DNA from 4 places in the Psychrobacillus sp. FSL K6-4615 genome. Region 3 is predicted to be linked to each of the others. Evidence: riboswitches for the same ligand, from Rfam matches in the RefSeq annotation. Region 3 holds a riboswitch; each other region holds the start of a gene.
The links. Region 3 has a riboswitch for cobalamin ahead of MKX53_RS02890 (ABC transporter substrate-binding protein). Riboswitches for the same ligand answer to the same signal wherever they lie in the genome.

Region 1 (5,136 bases), 2.8 Mb from region 3:
CACCATCTTCAAATACGATATTTAAGGGAAGGACATATATATTATGTTTTTCAATGAAAGTTGAATCTAATAAAGCGGCAGTATCAGTAATCCAGGCAACTTTTTTCTTCATAATGTAGAACTCCTTTTTGTGCAATCTTATTAGTGCTAATTTACATGAGACATTATATTAGCAATAGTGTTATATGTCATGTTTTGTCGATATTTCGGAATCTAGTACATATTTTGAACATAATTACGTAGGAAAGTGAATTATGAAGTGGGGCCTTCTACTGTAAAGAGTTATACAAGTTCATGAATTATATAATGATAGATATTGCTTGGAGGTATGAGAATGGAGTTAAGACAACTAGTAGCAGAAGACGCGAGTGCTTATTGGGAGTTAAGATTAGAAGCATTGAAAACAAGCCCAGAAGCCTTTGGTGCGAGCTATGAAGAGGCAATGCAGCGAGACAATCCAATTGAACGAGTAAAGGGGAATTTAAGCGTAAAGGGAAATTATACATTTGGGGCGTTCGATCAATCTAAATTAGTAGGAATGGTTACTCTTGCACAGGAGAGTAACTTAAAAATGAAACATCGTGCAAATATTTTCGCTATGTATGTCAGTCCAATCGGCAGGGGGCAAGGGACAGGCAAAGCACTAATGAGATTGGCAATTGAACAAGCTAGAGAGAGTCGCGAAATTGAAAAGATAAACCTCTCTGTAGTAACAAGTAATGAGGCGGCAAAGAATCTGTATCTTCAACTAGGATTTAAAGTATTTGGGACAGAAGACATGGCATTAAAGGTTGGGGATACTTATTACGGTGAACATCATATGTCGCTAATATTGAATTGAGCGGAAGGAGGAAACGAAATTAATTCTCACATCATCGAAGAAATTGTAAAATGTATGCCAATAAACGAATTTGATTCGACCATACAGAAGGTACAGACAGAGCATCGACTAAAGCTAGTAGACTTTTGGAATATTAAAGAAGGTAGCAAAGTGCTAGAAATTGGCTGTGGACAAGGAGATACGACAGCAGTTTTGGCTTATACAGTTGGAGAGACAGGATTTGTTCATGGAATCGATATAGCTTCACCGGACTATGGTAGCCCAGTTACTTTAGGTAATTCAATGGCCTTCTTGAAGAACTCGCCCCTAGGAAATCGGATTAAGGTAAATTTTGAATTGGATATCCTTCAAGAAGAAGTGGATTTCCCTGAAAAATCTTTTGATTATATTGTGCTGTCTCATTGTACTTGGTACTTAAAATCACCGGAAGAATTCCTGGGAATGTTAAAGAAAATCAAAAAATGGACAAACGAATTATGCTTTGCCGAGTGGGACACGAGAGTTCAAACTAATGAGCAGCTTCCACACTTCTTGTCAGTACTCATCCAAGCTCAATATGAGTGCTTTGTAGAAAATAGTTTAGTTAATGTTCGAACGTTATTTACACCTAAGGACATTCAACAAATTGCGGAAAAAGCTGGTTTCGAAATTACAACGGAAAAAATTATCGACTCTACTCATCTGCAAGATGGCAAATGGGAAATAGAATATACATTAACAGATTATAAAGAATTAATAGAAGCTGCCGACCATTTACCTATCAAATATAAAGCTTTAATACAATCAGAAATGCATCTATTAGAGGAAGCAAGAAGTCAAAACAAATACACATCACTGAACACATACGCATTCACAGCAAGAAAAGGAGAATAAAATGAAAGAGTTAACAGAAGAAATAAAGAGATTCCGGGACGAACGAGGTTGGGGAGGAAATCACGATGCTCGTAGTCTTGCTATTTCAGTATCATTAGAAGCAAGTGAGTTATTAGAGCATTTTCAATGGGTTACTGCAGAGGATGCGATAAAAAAAGACAAGCAGGCAATTGCTGACGAAGCAGCAGATGTATTTATTTATCTTTTGCAATTTGCTGATGTGCTCGGAATTGATTTAATAGAGGCTGCACAGCAAAAAATGAAGAAAAATGCTTTGAAATATCCATTACCTGAAGTGGATTAACAAAGGCATATTAACAAATCCCTTCGATCAACACTGTACTTACAAGTGAAAAACGTTGACTCTTTATCGGTCAACGTTTTTTTGTTGAAACCATTGAAAAAATGACATTAATAATAGCGCAGTAATAGCCCCAGTTGTATCCAACAAGACATCTTGAAGAGAAGCTGTACGGCCACTTGTGAAAGATTGTCGAAATTCATCGGCAACAGCAAGAAGCATAGTGATCACAACTGTTGTAATTTTACGATACTTAAATGGAGGTAACGCAATATAAATGGCTAAAGCAATGATTCCAAAATAAACAAAATGGGTACCTTTTCTTATCAAAAATTCTACAAAAGCATAGTAGCCACGCTCTTCCACAGAAACGAGAATGCCCCAGTATGGAACTTGAAAAATACGAAGAAAAGATTCTAATGGTTTGCTAGGAAGCCATGCTTTTAAGACATCCTGCATAGATTGCTGTTCAGCTGGCTGCCCTGATGCCAAAAATACAATAACAAGTAATATTAAAAGCGGGATAAGTTTTTTCATATACTGACATTAGCACAAAACTGGTGAATTTACATGCGTGAAAATTATTGTGCATGCTAGGGAGATGGCTATGGTAAACTAATTGTAAGTGAATAATTTTCGTAGGGAAAAGGTGCTAACTTGTTAGCTTAATTTGGGAATTCGGTTAAAATCCGAAGCTGTTTCCGCAACTGTAAATGCTGATGAAATAAGAAAAATGCCACTGTTGACTAGTCAATGGGAAGGTTCTTAGAGTAAATTGATGCATAAGCCAGGAGACCAGCCTTTTCTTGAACGTATAGATACTCTTCGGAAGTTAAGGGATTGTACGGCACGTTTCTATTTTTCTGTTTTTTTATCGTTAAATAGGTATCACGCCGCCCTTATTTGGGTGGCGTTTTTTTTGTGCTGTTAACTAACAAAGTATTATATGCTTGAAAATTCACCAATAAAAGGAAAGGAGGAGAAGTAATGAAAAAAGATATTCGCTATATTTGCTATCCATTTATGCGTGAAACACCTTCTACTGTAGATTTTGAAATCCGTACAGATTCGTTGACTACTCGTATTGGACTAGCAGCTTCTTTAACAAAGGATATACCAAAGATTTACGAGGATCTGATGTATTTGGCACCAATGGCTTACCATTTAAACGGGTCTGTTCGAGGGAAGATAGCCATTACAGAAGGCGATTTACAAGTTCTAAGTGATATGTACGATTTCTATGTAGAGGAAGTAAAAGGTAGAGTAGATATATTTGTACTACCACAGGGTACGACTGCAGCTTGTGAATTACATGTTTGTAGAAGTGAAGCAAAAAAGTCAGTTAGAGCTCTTCATAAAGTTTCGTTAGAAAGAGAAATTCCTGAGATTTTGTTTGACTATGCACAGTTATTAGCAAATGTGTTGTTTGCGATGGCAGTTTATGTGAACAAACATCATGGAGTGGAAGAAATTCAATTTGTCAGTAAATCATATCCAATGAGAAAAAAGAAACAACTGGAGGAATAATACTATGAAGAAAAATTATTTATTTAATTGGTTGTCGGTGCTGCTATTTTCATTCTTGCTTGTAGGGTGTTCTGCGGAAGAGAAGACAACTGTGGAAAAACAAGAGGAAGTAGTAGATGAAGTAAAAGAATATACAGTAACTGATGATGTAGGAAATGAAATTACATTCGAAGAAGTACCCGAAACGATTGTTTCTCTTCAACCGAGCAATACGGAGATTCTTTTTGCTTTAGGTGTAGGCGATAAAATTGTAGGAGCAACAGATTATGATACATATCCTGCAGAAGCACTCGAAATAGAGCGAGTATCTGATTCAGTTGCATTTAATGCGGAAAGAATTACAGAACTGAACCCAGATGTAGTAATAGCGTATACAATTGGCCAAGAAGAAGCACTGCAACTTCTGGAAGATACCGGATTAAAAGTCTTTGTAATTGAGTCTGCAACTTCTTTTGAAGATGTATACGGAGATATCGAGCAGTTGGCTACCGTAATGGGTATTGAAGAAAAAGGACAAGAAGTTATTTCTTCTATTCAGGATACTATTCAAGGAGTTCAAGAAAGAGTTAAATCTGCTACCCCATTAAAAAAGGTATATTATGAAATTAGCCCATCTCCAGATATTTATACAACTGGTAATAAAACATTCCAACAAGAAATTTTAGCAGCAGCATCGGTCGACAATGTATTTAGCGATCAAGAAGGTTGGATCAGTGTGTCAGAGGAAGATGTTACGGTCAAAAACCCAGAAATTATTTTAACAACTGCAAATTATTTAGATGATGCACCTGGAGAGATTAAATCTCGTGCAGGGTGGGACAAAATACAAGCCGTACAAAACGATTCAGTCTTTTTAGTAGATGGTGACGTTATTTCTCGACCAGGTCCTCGTATTGGTGAAGCAGTGGAATTGATTGCTAAAACAGTGTATCCAGAATTATTTCAATAAACTTAAAGCCTCGTCCTAATTTAGGATGAGGCTTTTTGGGTTTTATATTGAAAAAAGTAAACTGCTACATGACTCACCAAGTAGTACTTGTGCTCTGCAGATCGTTCCTATTATTTAATCGGTATCCAAATTTCTGAATAGCAATTTTCGCTGGAAGGATCATCATCGGAATACACTTCTAGCTCCGGTGTCCCTGCGGGTTCATATGGATTAGAGGGGAACCACTCCGCATATATTTGTTTCCAGGTATTTTGCATAGCATCTGGCATCGGACCGTGCACCTCAAATACAACCCATTTAGAAGCAGGGATTGTAATAGCTGATAAGTTTTCCGGTACTTCACCTACATAATCTGTTGCAATCCAATAATCAATTAAGCTATTCTCTCGATAAGCTGCGTCTGCAACACAAACACCGAGTACACCCTCAATGTCTCCGTTGTTTAATTGAAATAATAAATCATTTGTTCCATCTGCATGTACATCATTCCAAAACAAAGGAATACCCTGTGTATTTTCTCCATTCTTACAGTTGTATATTCTTTTCACTCCAACAGCTTGAAAGCTTTCCTTCTCGACAATTTTATACTTCATTGGTTCTGCCCCCTTTAAATTTACCTGAATGATCAAGCGGTTATAGGAATTT
Region 2 (5,136 bases), 380 kb from region 3:
GATATGGACTACTTAGTGAAATAAGAAAAGCACGAATATTGGATAATGATTGTCCTACTACTGGATATTTATGTTGAAATGAAAGATTGTGAACAGGCTCACTTAAATTATATAAAGATTGAAGTTTGAAGGTGTCTAGAAGAACTAAAGAACGGGTAAAGAATACATAGGAAAAGCAATCAGGAGGTAATTTTTAATGAAGAATCATATTGTTGGCGTATACGAAAATGAACAACAAGCGGCTGAAGTTGTGGAAGATTTAAAAGCGAAGGGCTATACAACCGAAGAAATTTCAGTTATTGCTAAAAATATAAATGAAACATCTGAAATCACACAGGAATTAAAACCCTCCACAAAGGATGGAGCAATTGTTGGAGCTGTAACTGGAGGAGCAATTGGAATAGCAGGGGTGATAGCAGGTTTATCCACTATATTAATCCCAGGGTTTGGTGCTATGTTGGCTGCAGGTCCAATTATTACAACAATTGGCGGAGCAGTAGTAGGAGCCAACTCTGGTTCTGGAGGATTAAAACATGCTCTTATGGAAATTGGAGTTCCAGATGATGAAGCTGAACTCTATTCGAATGAAGCGCAGGATGGTAAAATCCTGGTATTTCTTCACCCTAAAGAGTGAGGGTGGATTGAATGGTCGAAAGTAATGTTTGCAAAAATAATATCAAGTGATTTTAGCTAAAAGTAGCTGAATCACTTGATGTATTAGTTCTCCTAGAAAATTGACAGCTTGAATTAGGAGTTGCTCAGTTAAACACAATATGTTAGATTATATAAATGAACTAAACACAATATATAGTATGTTAACGATGAAAAGGTACCTTTATGGTTTAAAAGGGAATTCGGTAAAATGCCGAAGCTGTCCCCGCAACTGTAAGTGTGGACGACTGTTGAATAGCCACTGCGAGTGATCGTGGGAAGGACAACAGAAGGATGAAACACGAGCCAGTAGACCTGCCTTTTCATCGGTAAGCAACACTTTCTTCGGGGGTTGAGAGGTGGGAGCGAAGGCCTCTATCTCGAATGATTGATATGTCTTGTTGTATCCTACACTTTTAATCTTGAGCGATGTCTCAGCCGAAGATGGCTGTGTCATCGCTTTTTTTGTTTTGTGGTTTGGAGGGAAGTGCCACATAACTGTATTCGTTAAAAAATAGGAGGAATTTAAATGACAATCATCTCAAACACAACGAAACAAGAAGTCCTACATAATCTAACAAAAGAATTTGGGGAGGAAAAAATTACTCCTCTTATAAAAACACATGAAAGATGGATGCAAAAACACCCGGAAGGTACAATAGCTGCTTGGTCGAAGTCAATGTCACTAGAAGCATTAAGTTTTCTAGATGAACAAGAAACGTACTGGACCTTTGTAGCAGCAAGAGTTCATTTAGCGCAGGTGTATGAACAAGTAGCTGAGAGAAGAAACACAACTGTGGATGCAGTGTACACAAAGTTTGCTAGTAATGTTCAACTGTTAAGTGATAAAGGTATTTACGATAAACGTCTTAAACAAGCATACTCACTACAAGAACTAGAGCAGCTATCTGAAATCCTCGTACAGGAAAGAGACTACTTATTTACTTATATCGGTCTAAAAACACTATTAGATCGATATGTAGCGAAGGACTTTGATAAAACAATAGTCGAACTGCCTCAGGAACGTTGGCTTATTATTGCAATGACACTGATGAAGGATGAGCAAGAAAATCGTTTAGAGAAAGTAAAAGAATCCTATTGGGCGATGAGCAACCTATATATGACAGTAGCAACACCAACACTATCTAATGCAGGTAAGCCTCATGGACAGCTCTCTAGCTGCTTTATCGATACGGTAGACGATAGCCTTCAAGGAATCTACGATAGCAATACGGACGTTGCAACCCTATCCAAATTCGGTGGGGGTATTGGTGTGTATATGGGCAAAGTGCGTAGCCGTGGATCTTCTATTAGAGGTTTTGTTGGTGCTTCTAGTGGTGTGCTTCCTTGGATTAAACAACTTAATAATACAGCAGTAAGTGTTGATCAGCTTGGGCAACGCCAAGGGGCAGTAGCTGTGTATTTAGATGTTTGGCATAAAGATATATTTACATTTTTAGATTTACGTTTAAATAACGGTGATGAAAGACTACGAGCGCACGATATTTTTACTGGTGTATGTTTGCCCGATTTATTCATGGAAAAAGTCGATGCTAGAGAGGAATGGCATTTATTTGACCCGCATGAAGTTCGTCAGCTTAAAGGCTACTCGCTAGAAGATTATTATGATGAAAAACGTGGCGATGGATCATTCCGCCAAAAGTACGAGGAATGCGTTAGCGATCATCGCTTGTCTCGTGAAACTGTTCCCGCTATCGACTTGATGAAGCGAATTATGCGTTCTCAGCTAGAGACAGGAGTACCGTTTATGTTTTACCGCGATGAAGTCAATCGCAGCAACCCTAACAAGCATGCAGGGATGATTTATAGTAGTAATCTTTGTACGGAAATTTTCCAAAACCAAAGTGCAACTACATTTGAGTCGATTCAAATTGAAGACGATATCATTGTCACTCGTCGTAAACCAGGGGATTTTGTCGTATGTAATCTGTCGTCTATAAACTTAGGGAATGCAGTTCCGGCAGATGTATTAGAAAAGCTTATAAAAATTCAGGTTCGGATGCTCGACAATGTGATTGATCTTAATATGATTCCAGTTCCTCAGGCGGAACGTACAAATTCTAGGTACAGAGGGATTGGGCTTGGGACATTTGGATGGCATCATTTACTTGCACTAAAGAGTATTCGTTGGGAATCGGATGAAGCAGTAGAGCTTGCGGATACACTATACGAAAAAATTGCATACTTAACGATTAAAGCTTCTGCGGAGCTTGCGAAGGAAAAAGGGGCATATCCATTATTTGAAGGGTCAGATTGGCAAACCGGCGTCTATTTTGAAAATCGTCAATACGATAGTAAAGATTGGAATGAATTACGGGATATTGTAGGGGAAAGTGGGATACGGAACGGATATTTAATGGCAGTTGCTCCGAACTCTTCAACATCGATCATAGCTGGAAGTACTGCAAGCATAGATCCTATATTCCAGAAGTCATACTCGGAAGAGAAGAAGGATTATAAAATTCCGGTCACTGTACCAGATTTGAATTCTGAGACTACATGGTATTACAAATCAGCGTATTTCATCGATCAGCATTGGACGCTTAAACAAAACGCTGCACGCGGGCGTCATATCGACCAAGGAGTTTCATTAAACCTATATGTGCAAAACACAATCAAAGCAAAAGAATTATTAGATTTACATCTAGATGCATGGAATAGCGGGTTGAAAACAACTTATTATGTGCGTTCCACTTCAGTTGAATTAGTAGATTGTGACTCTTGTTCAAGCTAATGAAAGCGATCATTTGCTATTTAAGCTATAGCGGTAATACCGAGGAAGTAGCGGATCTATTGAAGAAGCAATTGGAAGCCGGCAACTATGAAATAGATATGTATAGTATTGGCTATGGAGCAGTACCAAATTTGTTTGAATATAACCTTATTTTTCTCGGAACTTTTACTTGGGATAAGGGAAGCACCCCCGAGGAAATGAAGGACTTTGCAAGAGAAGTTGGTGACAAGCCTAACAATGTCTATATCTTTGGGACTGGGGACACACAGTTTGGTGGAGATGATTTGTTTTGTAATGCTGTAAACAAATTAGCTCGTTTCTATAACAGTGATTATCCGGGTTTGAAAATTGAGCAATCACCGAGAGGTAGCCAGGAGAGGCTGGTAAGTAAATGGTTAGAAGGAGTTTTGGAACATGCAGAAGGCAAAAACATTAGAACCTAGAAATCCGAACAAATCGACAGGAATTTTCAACGGCCAGTCAAGTGGAATATTAAATTGGAACGATATTGCGTATCCACACTGGCATAAGATGTACAAGCGCTTGCTAGGTAATTACTGGCAGGCAGATGAGATCAATATGTCCAATGATATAAAGCAGTTTGCAAGCCTTAGTCAGTCGGAGCAGGATGCCTATTTGAAAATTATTGGCTTGCTTGCGACATTGGATGCACCTCAAACACGTACAGCACTGTTATTATCGCTTTACGCAACTGACCCGTCAGTCCAATCAATCATGGCGGTAATTGCACAGCAAGAAGCGGTGCATAATGAAAGTTATTCGTATGTATTATCTTCTATCGTATCGCTTGATCAGCAAAATAAGGCATTTGAATTTGGGAGAACAGATGAAATTTTACTCAAGCGAAATAAAAACATCGCGAAGTATTATAATGACTTTGTAGAAAACCCGACGACAGAAAATATATTAAAAACGTTAACATACACTACCTTATTAGAAGGACTGTTTTTCTATTCAGGCTTTGCCTATTTCTATAATCTTGCTCGCTATAACAAGATGGTTGGGACTTCTACAATGATTAGCTATATAAACCGAGACGAGCTAGAGCACGGACGATTTATATCGGAACTGTTTAGAGCGACTCTTTCTGAAAACCCTGAACTGAATAACGAAGAGCTAATTGAATGGGTATACGAACAATTTAAAGAATCTGTAGAGTTAGAAATAGAATGGTCGGAGTATGTATTGGCTGATATCGAGGGAATTGAATTAGAAGAAATGCATGGGTATATTAAATACCGTGCTAACAAAATGTTACGTTTAATCGGTTTGGAGGAAATATATCCTGAATATGTAGAAAACCCAATGAAATGGATACGTGCCTATGCAGATAATATTGATGGAACAAAAACAGATTTCTTTGAACAAAAATCCCGTCAATATGTAAAAGTAAATGCTATTGATAATGGATTTGATGATCTTTAATATAATATTGGAAACTATTAATGGGTTAAAATACGGATAACAAAAAATTGCTTTATTGAACTATTACATACGTTCAATAAAGCAATTGCTATAAATCGTGAGATAGACCGTTAACATAGCGGCCTAGAAAATTTAAAGTTTTAAAGTTTCATTTGTACTCTTACCAGGTTCAACAGGCTCTTCTTTGCCTACTACTTTTTTCATGAAATTATATGCAGACTTGATCATTGATCCTGTCTCCCAATATTCGGCTGTTTCAGATTTTACTTTAATCAGTATCAGTC
Region 3 (5,136 bases):
CGTCATCCAAATGTCCAAGAAGAAACAATCAATATAAAAACAAAAGGCATTTTAACACTAAAAGGCGAACAAAATTATTTAGTTTATGAAGAATCTCAAAATGAAAAGACTATTCGAACGACTGTGAAACTAAGTGGGCAGAATGCCTTGATATTACGAAGTGGTGGAGTCAAAATGCGTTTGCCTCTTGAACGTGGAGAGTTCCAAACTGGGAGCTATGAAACTCAATATGGGACAATGATTATTACAACAAATACGAAGCACTTACACTTTGAGGTTGGACGCTTTCAAGTGGAATATGAGCTAATTATAAATGAAGAAGTGGCCGGTACATATACATTAGAACTAACTTATACGGAGGCGGAATAAATGAACGCAGTAGAAAAGCTACAACAAACCATTAAAGATGCATTACAACAGGCAATAGTGAAAGCAGAACTTGTAACGGAAGAGCAAATTCCAACTATCCAACTTGAAACTCCAAGAGACAAAGCAAATGGAGACTATGCAACAAATATTGCGATGCAATTAACAAAACTTGCGAAAAAGAATCCTCGTCTAGTGGCGAAGGCAATCATAGAAAACCTAGAGTTGTCTGGAACAATGATGGAAAAAGTGGATATTGCAGGTCCAGGATTTATGAATATTACTGTTCGTAAAGATTACTTACAAGATGTAGTGAAGGCTGCTTTAACAGAAAAAGAAAACTACGGCCGCTCAACTTCAGGTGCTGGAGAGAAAATTCAAGTAGAATTTGTTTCTGCAAATCCAACTGGTGATTTACATTTAGGACATGCACGTGGGGCATCTGTAGGTGATTCTTTAAGTAACGTTCTTGATTTTGCTGGATTTGATGTTGCTCGTGAATATTATATTAATGACGCAGGAAACCAAATTCATAACTTAGCGATCTCCATTGAAGCTCGTTACTTCCAAGCTCAAGGATTAGACAAAGAAATGCCTGAAGGTGGCTATCACGGGCAAGATATTATCGATATTGCTGCAGCTCTTGTTGCAGAACATGGCGATAAATTTGTCTCCATGTCAGATGAAGAACGCTACAAAGCATTCCGTGCACATGGGTTAAAAGTAGAGCTTGCAAAACTACAAAAAGACTTAGCTGATTTCCGTGTTGGTTTTGATAACTGGTTCTCGGAAACTTCTTTATATGAGAACGGCAAAATTGAAGTGGCTTTAGATAAGTTACGTGCAAATGGTCATATTTTTGAAGAAGAAGGAGCTACATGGTTCCGTTCGACGACATTTGGAGATGATAAGGATCGCGTGCTTATTAAAGGTGATGGTTCTTTCACTTATTTATTACCAGATATTGCGTACCATGAAGATAAGTTAGTTCGTGGGTTCGATCAACTGATTAATATTTGGGGAGCAGACCACCATGGTTACATTCCACGTATGAAAGCAGCCATTGAAGCACTTGGATATGAGCGTGAAAAACTAGAAGTATCGATTATTCAAATGGTTCAATTATATAAAGACGGCGAAAAAATGAAAATGAGTAAACGTACTGGTAAAGCTGTTACCATGCGTGAGCTTGTAGAAGAAGTAGGACTGGATGCAGTACGTTATTTCTTCGGTATGCGTTCAGGTGACTCACATATGGATTTCGATTTAGACTTAGCTGTTTCTCAATCCAATGAAAACCCAGTATTCTACGCTCAATATGCACACGCACGTATTTGTTCGATTTTACGATCAGCAGAAACGCAAGGAATGAAAGTATCGACTGATTCACTTGAGTTGTTGCAAAGTGAAAAAGAAGTAGACTTACTTAAAAAAATTGGTGACTTCCCACAAATAGTTGCAGATGCTGCAAAACTTCGTGCACCTCACCGTATTGCAATCTATATCCAAGAACTAGCAACGACTTTCCATAGCTTCTATAACGCAGACAAAGTATTAAATGCGGATAATCTTCCTCAAACAGAAGCTCGTCTGGCACTAGTAACTGCTGCGAGAGAAACAATTGCAAATGCCTTACGTTTACTAGGTGTATCTGCTCCAGAACAAATGTAAATAGCAAACCCTCGACTTCGGTCGAGGGTTTTTATAATTCTGCTTCGAATAAAGAGAGTAAATTTGGAGAAAATATCCTCATAGCCTCCAACAGCAAATAAACAGGGCACGACGGCAAGTAGTATTTCCAACTTGAGCGCCAGTAAAATTCAGCTGAGAGTGAGTAAACAACAATCGAACGTAAGTAACCACTTATTAAGAGAGAGATGAGCATCTTTACGAGAGTAATCGAAGCCTACACGAGAGTGAATCTGTCCTATACGAGATTGACCCGTCTATACGAGAGAGCCTATGATCGATGCGAGAGAGATTTCAAGCTTTACGAGAGCGACCCGTCTATACGAGAGCGAACTCCGTCTATACGAGAGCAACGCAGTCATGTAAGAGAGAGTCTCCCACTATCCACCAGTAAAAAGGTCAGACAACGCTTTCCTCAAAACGAAGTCGACAGGTATATAAAATAAGGTATAATGAAGGCAAAGCAATATGAATAATTTAATGCATAGAGGTGCTCTCGCAATGGATTGCTGGAGTTAAAAGGGAAGCTGGTTAAAGTCCAGCACGGTCCCGCCACTGTAAGTGATAGAACATATCGCGAGTCAGAAAACCTGCCTAAATGCTTTGCACCCGTTACCTACGAGGATAGGTTTGGTGTAAATCTGGCTCGTTGTGACTTCGTGCAGGTTTATACCTATTTATCTCTCATCATAGGATGGGAGATTTTTTATTGTCTAAATTAGGAGGAATGTAAAATGAAAAAAAGATGGTTAATCGCCGTAATGGCGGTGTTTTTATTAGTTGGATGCGCACAGGAAGAAACGAAAAATGTAGAAAGTACTGAGGCGGAGCAGGCGGCTAGTGAAAATATAGAATTCCCAATGACATTGACGGATGCCGTTGGAGAAGAAGTTACGTTAGAGGCAGCCCCGGAGAAAATCATCTCCATGATTCCTAGTAATACAGAGATTTTATTTGCACTTGGATTGAATGAGGAAATTATAGGGGTAAACGATTTTGAAAGCTATCCAGAAGAGGCACTAGAGAAAGAAAAAATCGGTGGCATGGAGTTCAATGTGGAAAAAATCCTTTCGTTAGATCCGGACATTGTGTTTGCACATGAATCGATTGTAGGAATGGCGGAAGCTGGACTGCAACAACTGCGTGATTCGAATGTTTTGGTGTATGTGGTGAGTGACGCTAAGGATTTTGATGAAACATATACAACTATTGAAGAAATGGGTCGAGCTACTGGGAAACTTAAAGAAGCCCAAAAAATTGTAGAAGACATGAAAGTAAAAGTAGAAGATATCCAACAAAAAGTACAAAAAGTAGAATCGAAGAAAACTGTATTTGTTGAAACTTCTGATGTTCCAGAAATTTATACAACAGGGAATGGAACGTTCATGCAAGAGATATTAAATATGTTGAATGCAACAAATATTATGGATGATCAAGAAGGTTGGGTAAAAATTGATCCCGAAGAAATTGTAAGTCGTAACCCAGATGTAATGCTTATCACATACGATTACGTAGAAGGTATTGTAGAACAAGTGAAACAACGTGATGGATTTGATACAGTTACTGCTATTCAAAATGATGCAGTAATACAAGTAAATGAAGACACGACGAGCAGACAAGGTCCACGTCTAGTGGAAGGATTAGAAGAAGTTGCGAAAGCAATCTATCCGGAGGCTTTTAGTGAGTAAATCAATGATCGGTTACATCATGTCCATTTCTGTGCTTTTGTTAGCAATTTGGCTTGGTGTATCGGTCGGTTCTGTGAAGGTGCCGATCCAAACGTTATGGGATACGGGGGCCGATGCGATAGCGACCAATATCGTTTGGAAGATTCGTATGCCGCGAGTGGTACTAGCTGGTTTAGTAGGTGCATCTTTGGCGATTGCTGGTGCTGCATTTCAAAGTTTGCTTAAAAACCCGCTTGCTGACCCCTATACATTAGGAGTGTCGTCCGGTGCCTCGGTCGGTGCTGTGGCTACGCTCTTTTTCGGGATTTCCATACCGTTTTTAGGGATATTTACATTACCTGTCTTTAGTATGGTTGGTGCGTTAGTGACAATGCTATTAGTTATTTCATTCGCCAAGCTAGTAGATCGTGGGATGAAAATGGAGACGATTATTTTAACAGGAATTATTTTTAGTTCCTTTTTGGGATCTGTAATTTCGTTAATGATTGCTTTAACTGGTGAAGAGTTGCGTCAAATTATTGGATGGTTGCTCGGCAGTGTGTCGATGCGAGGTTGGAGCTTTGTGCAGATGGCCTTACCTTTTGTTATTATCGGAACGTTGTTATTGTGGATAAACAGAAGAGAGCTTAATGCCATGCTGTTTGGGGAAGAACGTGCCAAGCATTTAGGAGTAGATGTGAAAAAGCGCAAAATGATGATACTTATTGGTGGATCTATGCTAACTGGTACGGCCGTTTCTGTGTCAGGAACGATTGGCTTTGTAGGACTAGTTGTGCCACATATGACTAGGCTTTTATTTGGCTCGGATAATCGTCATGTATTACCGTTGAGCTTTATAAACGGGGCTTCTCTTTTAATCATTTGTGATCTGGTATCTCGTACGATTATTTCACCGACTGAGTTACCAATTGGTGTTATTACAGCATTTATCGGAGCACCTGTGTTTGCATTTATATTCTTTAAACAACGTAAAAAAGGAGGCGTTTAACACCATGCTAGAGATAAAAAATGTTTCAGGTGGTTACGACCAAAAGCTAGTTGTCCAAAACGTCTCCTTTCAAGTGAAAAAGGGAGAAATGCTAGGCATATTAGGACCGAACGGAAGTGGTAAATCTACCTTACTAAAATTGATAAGTGGCATTTTACCAATGAAATCAGGAGAAGTCCTTATTGAAGATAAAACACTTCAATCCTTTGCTTCTAAAGAGCTCGCAAAAAAAATGGCAGTACTTCCACAATTACATAGTCAGGCTTTTTCTCATACGGTTCGAGATACCGTATCACTCGGACGTTACCCCCACCAAAGTGGTTGGTTTTCTAGTTGGTCTAACGAGGATGAAGCGGCGGTTCAAGCTGCGATGAAGCTAACGGCCATCCAAAGATATGAGCATCA
Region 4 (5,136 bases), 3.0 Mb from region 3:
AGGTAGACTTTGTTGTAGTTAGCATCCATTGGGGAGCGGAGTACAATTTAGAGGCAAATGATACACAGAAAAGGCTAGCCAGGACTATTTCAGACGCCGGTGCAAATATTATATTCGGTCACCATCCCCACGTTATCCAACCATATGAACAAATTTTGTCGGAAAATGGTCATCAAACACATGTGTTTTATTCATTAGGAAACTTTTTTTCTGGTCAAAAAGACGAGTATACTAATATTGGTGGAATTGCTAAGATAGAAGTTTTAAAGAAAAATGTGAATGGTAAACAAATTATGACTTTAGAAAATCCTAGCTTTATATCTACGGCTGTTTTAAAAGGTGAGCCCTATACGGTTAACTTTTTAAAAGATGTTGAAAGTGAAATAGGAAAAACAAATGCATGGGTGCAGCAGCATGTATTTGGAGGAGAGTGAGTTAGGGGGGGACGTGTGAAAGAACAAGATCATGACAGATTACTACGTATTAAGACAGAAGGTGTAAGAGAATGGCAGCACCAATCGTCTCATTATAATCGATATGAAGCGACCCCATATTCCGCATTGGAGATTCTTTTTGACGAATATGACGAGTGGAAGTCAACAGATCGCTTTGTAGATTTTGGATGTGGCAAGGGGAGGTTCCCATTTTACGTTTATCACCATTTGCATGCTTCAGCGGTTGGGGTAGAAATGAATGGCCAACTCTATCAGGAGGCAATGGAGAACTTAGCTAAATATATGGAGCGTGCTAAAAGTTCAAGAGCTTCGATTCAGTTTGAACATATATTTGCAGAAGGGTATGACATAGAAAAGGAAGATAATCGATTTTACTTTTTTAATCCGTTTTCTTTGCAAATTTTTCAAAAAGTTATAGATAATATCCTACGTTCAGTTGAAGACCATGCCCGCTCTGTGGATGTCATTCTCTACTATCCAACCTCAGAATATAGTCACTTTCTCGAAATTCAAACAGTATTCGAATTATGGAGGGAGATTCGCCTTCCTGGTTTGTATGAAGAAAATAATAATGAACGGTTTTTAGTTTTCCGATTAGATTAAAATAAAACACTCCGCTTATAGTGGAGTGTTTTTGTATCTTCAAACCATTGTTTCAGTTTCTCGTTATCTGCTAGTATGCCCCATACTGTTTCTACCTATCTTCGAACTGTTTTTTTGTATCGTGCAGTATAATTCCTATTTTCTTTTTGTAGTTATCATGAATTATTCCTTCTTAAGATTATAGGCAATGCATAGCTGCTTCCGCCTCATGCCAGTAGACAGGATATCCTTTTCCTTTAGCGCAGAAAATAGATGTAGATGTATACTCAGGGTCTGCTTCTTTGTTATAACCAAGTGTATCAATTATCTCCTCAGTATTATGACAGCGATCGTAACCTCCATAAACTAAGCTAAGAGTTCCCTTGCCATGGGTAAAAGAAGCGAATGTCGTACTGTAATTCATAAAGGTCGCTACGGGTACTCTTCCTTTTATGAAAACATTATCTCCACTATTTTCTGGAGGTTCAAAGGTTCCTGCTGCTTGTTGGATATCTGAGAGTATTCGACCGATTAAGTCCATATTTACTTTAATTGTAAAATCATAAAATGGCTCTAAAAGTATATTTTCCGCTTTTTCCAGTCCTTGCCTAAGTGCACGGTAGGTTGCTTCTCGAAAGTCTCCACCGTGTGTATGTTCATTATGTCCGCGTCCTGTGAGTAAAGTAATTTTCACATCAGTTAAGGTGGAGCCTGTTAGTAAACCGTGATGATCTCTTTCGAAAAGGTGATGCTTCACTAAGTTTTGATTGCCTGTTGATAGATCATTCGCATGACATATATTTGCAAAGGTAATTCCACTATTTCTTGCAGCAGACTCGATTAGTAAATGCACTTCTGCATAGTGTCTTAAAGGTTCAAAATGACCATATCCATGCACGGAGTTACCAATAGTTTCTTTGTATAGAATTTTAGGCTCTCCAAAAGATACGTGGAAACCAAAACGCTCCAAAACAATTTGTTCGAGTACTTCTAGTTGAATAACGCCCATTACATGGACGTGTATTTCTTGAAAGTACTCATCCCAAAAAATACGTAAAGAAGGGTCTTCTGCATCTAATAATTTAAAGCAACGTAATACTTCCTTTACATGTACAGAAGCATCAAAGAGTACTTTAGATTTTAACGTTGGAATCATATCAAATTTAGTTTTCTGGGCGAATACACCGAGCCCATCCCCAATGGAGGCATTTGTTAAGCCAGTAACAGCTACTAGTTCACCTGCTATAGCCTGATCTGTAGTTTTAAATTTATTGCCGCTATATTGGCGGATTTGCGTTATTTTTTCAGTTTGTTCATTGTAAGTCACACTGTCGCGTACTTTCAATGTCCCATTCACTAACTTCAAATAGGTAACACGATTCCCACTTTCATCGTGTCTTATCTTATACACCTGTGCTGCAAATACATCGTCTGATTTATAGGAAGTAGTGGTTAACGAATCTAGTTTTTCTAGAAATTCGACAATACCTATATCTTTCAATGCTGAACCACTAGCACAAGGAAAGATTTTGTTTTCTTTCACCATTTGTTTAAGCGTTTGTGTCCATAAGTCTTTATCGAATCCACTGTCCATATAAGTTTCTAAGAGAACTTCATCTCGCTCTGCAAGAAATTCAATTAGCTCTTCGTCAAAAGATGTCGTTATATCACACACATTTTCTGATAAGGTGGAGCGAATTTCAGCAAGAACGCTTGTTGGATCCGTGCCTTCATAATCGGTTTTATTAATAAAGAAAAAGGTAGGGACATGGTGTTTTCGCAGTAATTGCCAAACAGTTTCCGTATGTCCTTCAATGCCGTCTACAGCACTAATAATAATGATGGCATAGTCCATCACTTGGATAGCACGTTCCATTTCTGGAGAAAAATCGACGTGTCCCGGAGTATCGATAATATAGTAGGTAGAATTGTTGTAGGTAAAGATTCCTTGATCGGCAAATATAGTAATTCCTCTATTTTTCTCTATAGTATGACTATCAAGAAACGAGTCTTGGTGGTCCACTCGTCCTCTATGTCTAATGGTATTTGTATGGTAAAGCAGTTGCTCTGAAAAAGTAGTTTTTCCAGCATCTACATGTGCAAGAATTCCAATAGTTTTGTGCATGTACTCACCTCTGAACTTAATTATAGCAAATTAGGGCGAAAACACCTGTATCAGTGCTATACTAGATAGACTAACAACGTAGAAAGAAGGTACAATTCATGCAATATTCGAAATCGAAAATGGAAGAACTAGTGAAATATAGCCCAGAGTTAAGCAAACGTTTAAAAGAGGTTATGAAGGAGCATGATTTAGAGAAAAGCTTTGCTTTAAAAGCTCTTTATCACTCTGAAGTAAAAGACGGCGGTAAATTTCAAAGAGACTATCAAGACCTATAAAAAAGTGAACCGATTCAAAATCGGTTCGCTTTTTTTTTATTTAATCTTCTTTCATTCCTGAAATCTCACCTTTAATTTGTTTATATGCTTTTTGTAAATTGAGTACATATTTAGTTTTGTCTTGTTCGTGTATTTCTGAGATAGTATCAATTTCTTTTCCAAAGGCTTCAAATATCAAATCCAGTGAAATGGATGAGCTTCCAATATTATTAGTCATTAATACATTTTTAAATCTATTTATATAATCTTCTTTCGTGCCGATAGTCATTTCAACATTCCTTTCTTCAACATAAAAAAGCATCCTCTTTTAAAAGAAGATGCTAGTTGGATATGATTGGTTGTTGTCGAGACGTTTGAAACGTAACAAAATACACACCGAAAAGAGTCAATATCTCCAGTGTTTTCATTGCGCTTTTTCGTACGACAGCAATTTCAAGCATTTGCTTGTTCATAGCTGCACTTAACACCCCCTATCCGCGTAGGTTTTTGGTGTGTACTTGAAATAGGCAGGTCTCCTGGCTCATGTTCATCGCTTTTCTATCCTTCCCATAATGACATACAGTGGATATAGTAGAATTGCTCCCATTTACAGTTGCGGGACAGCGTCGGTTTTTCACCGACTTCCCTTTTAAGTTCATTTACTTTTGTAAACGAACACCTAAGTCTACACATTATTCAATTGTTCTTTTACTATAACATAAAAAATTTAATATTCAGTTGATAGAAAGTTAAAACCGAGCTTTATTGTAAATCTATAAATCTATTTGCTTTTTATAGTTTATAATTAATGTAATATTCAAACAATTGTTAGTCTATAATAAAATAAATAGATTTTCTATAGGGGGGAAGAATTGTGGAAGAGCTTGTGAGCAAGGTACAAAAACTCGTAGAACAGTCAAAAGGCACTTGGGGAATCGTCTTAGAGGACTTAAATTCAGGGGAGAAATGGGAACATAATGAACAGGAGCTTTTTTATGCGGCAAGTGTCATTAAGGTACCAATCATGGCCTCAGTTTATAGAGCAGTGGACCGAGGAGACTTGTCTTTAATGGACTTAATCATCCTCAATGAAAAAGAGTATGTGGGAGGTTCTGGTGTATTGCAACATTTTACTCCAGGATTATCTCTTCCCCTTCAAGACATCATAATGCTGATGATTATTCAAAGTGATAATACGGCAACTAATCTACTAATCGACCTTGTAGGAGTTGACGATATCCAAAATTCTATGAAGGAAGCAGGAATGATATATAGTACTTTTTATAACAAGCTCATGTTGAGTAAGTCTAATCCCAAAGGTGCTAATCGGATAGCAGCAGTGGATATAGCTATACTTTTACATAAGATGGCTATGGGAGATTTAGTGAGTGGTAAAGCAAGCCGTCAAATGGTAGAAGTGATGAAGAAACAACAGGTACGTGATTGTTTACCTGAAAGGTTACCGTCTCCATACTCTAATTTTGATTATGGGATGACGCCATGGGAGTTAGCCAATAAGACTGGATGGATTCCTGGAACACGTCACGACGCTGGAATCTTTTACGTAGGGAACCGAAAGTTAATTGCAACGGTTTTATCAAAGGATGAAGATGATTTACTTTCGAAACGTATTCTTGCTCAAATTGGAGAAGAAATATACAAATACTTACGGTAAATTGGTTAAAGACGACATGGATATACAACGCATGTCGTCCGTAAC

Region 1: linked by a shared signal. The riboswitch ahead of MKX53_RS16840 (hypothetical protein) and the one ahead of MKX53_RS02890 (ABC transporter substrate-binding protein) in region 3 are both predicted to bind cobalamin.
Region 2: linked by a shared signal. The riboswitch ahead of MKX53_RS01070 (ribonucleoside-diphosphate reductase subunit alpha) and the one ahead of MKX53_RS02890 (ABC transporter substrate-binding protein) in region 3 are both predicted to bind cobalamin.
Region 4: linked by a shared signal. The riboswitch ahead of MKX53_RS18310 (hypothetical protein) and the one ahead of MKX53_RS02890 (ABC transporter substrate-binding protein) in region 3 are both predicted to bind cobalamin.

The regions. Positions count from the first base shown of each region.
Region 1 covers NZ_JBBOYQ010000001.1:3,364,161-3,369,296, reverse strand. The annotation lists gene MKX53_RS16865 (DegV family protein) at 1-112, opposite strand, end outside; gene MKX53_RS16860 (GNAT family N-acetyltransferase) at 335-841, shown strand; gene MKX53_RS16855 (class I SAM-dependent methyltransferase) at 896-1,714, shown strand; gene MKX53_RS16850 (nucleotide pyrophosphohydrolase) at 1,716-2,018, shown strand; gene MKX53_RS16845 (VanZ family protein) at 2,082-2,552, opposite strand; cobalamin riboswitch at 2,646-2,833, shown strand; gene MKX53_RS16840 (hypothetical protein) at 3,003-3,542, shown strand; gene MKX53_RS16835 (ABC transporter substrate-binding protein) at 3,547-4,491, shown strand; gene MKX53_RS16830 (AraC family transcriptional regulator) at 4,602-5,136, opposite strand, start outside.
Region 2 covers NZ_JBBOYQ010000001.1:205,865-211,000, forward strand. The annotation lists gene MKX53_RS01065 (general stress protein) at 197-634, shown strand; cobalamin riboswitch at 811-988, shown strand; gene MKX53_RS01070 (ribonucleoside-diphosphate reductase subunit alpha) at 1,181-3,406, shown strand; gene MKX53_RS01075 (flavodoxin) at 3,406-3,849, shown strand; gene MKX53_RS01080 (ribonucleotide-diphosphate reductase subunit beta) at 3,821-4,852, shown strand; gene MKX53_RS01085 (pyridoxamine 5'-phosphate oxidase family protein) at 4,985-5,136, opposite strand, start outside.
Region 3 covers NZ_JBBOYQ010000001.1:585,938-591,073, forward strand. The annotation lists gene MKX53_RS02880 (DUF1934 domain-containing protein) at 1-369, shown strand, start outside; gene argS (arginine--tRNA ligase) at 370-2,037, shown strand; cobalamin riboswitch at 2,527-2,667, shown strand; gene MKX53_RS02890 (ABC transporter substrate-binding protein) at 2,790-3,743, shown strand; gene MKX53_RS02895 (FecCD family ABC transporter permease) at 3,748-4,731, shown strand; gene MKX53_RS02900 (adenosylcobinamide amidohydrolase) at 4,736-5,136, shown strand, end outside.
Region 4 covers NZ_JBBOYQ010000001.1:3,612,596-3,617,731, reverse strand. The annotation lists gene MKX53_RS18330 (CapA family protein) at 1-434, shown strand, start outside; gene MKX53_RS18325 (class I SAM-dependent methyltransferase) at 450-1,058, shown strand; gene MKX53_RS18320 (translation factor GTPase family protein) at 1,237-3,162, opposite strand; gene MKX53_RS18315 (hypothetical protein) at 3,261-3,437, shown strand; gene MKX53_RS18310 (hypothetical protein) at 3,478-3,705, opposite strand; cobalamin riboswitch at 3,926-4,114, opposite strand; gene MKX53_RS18305 (serine hydrolase) at 4,291-5,091, shown strand.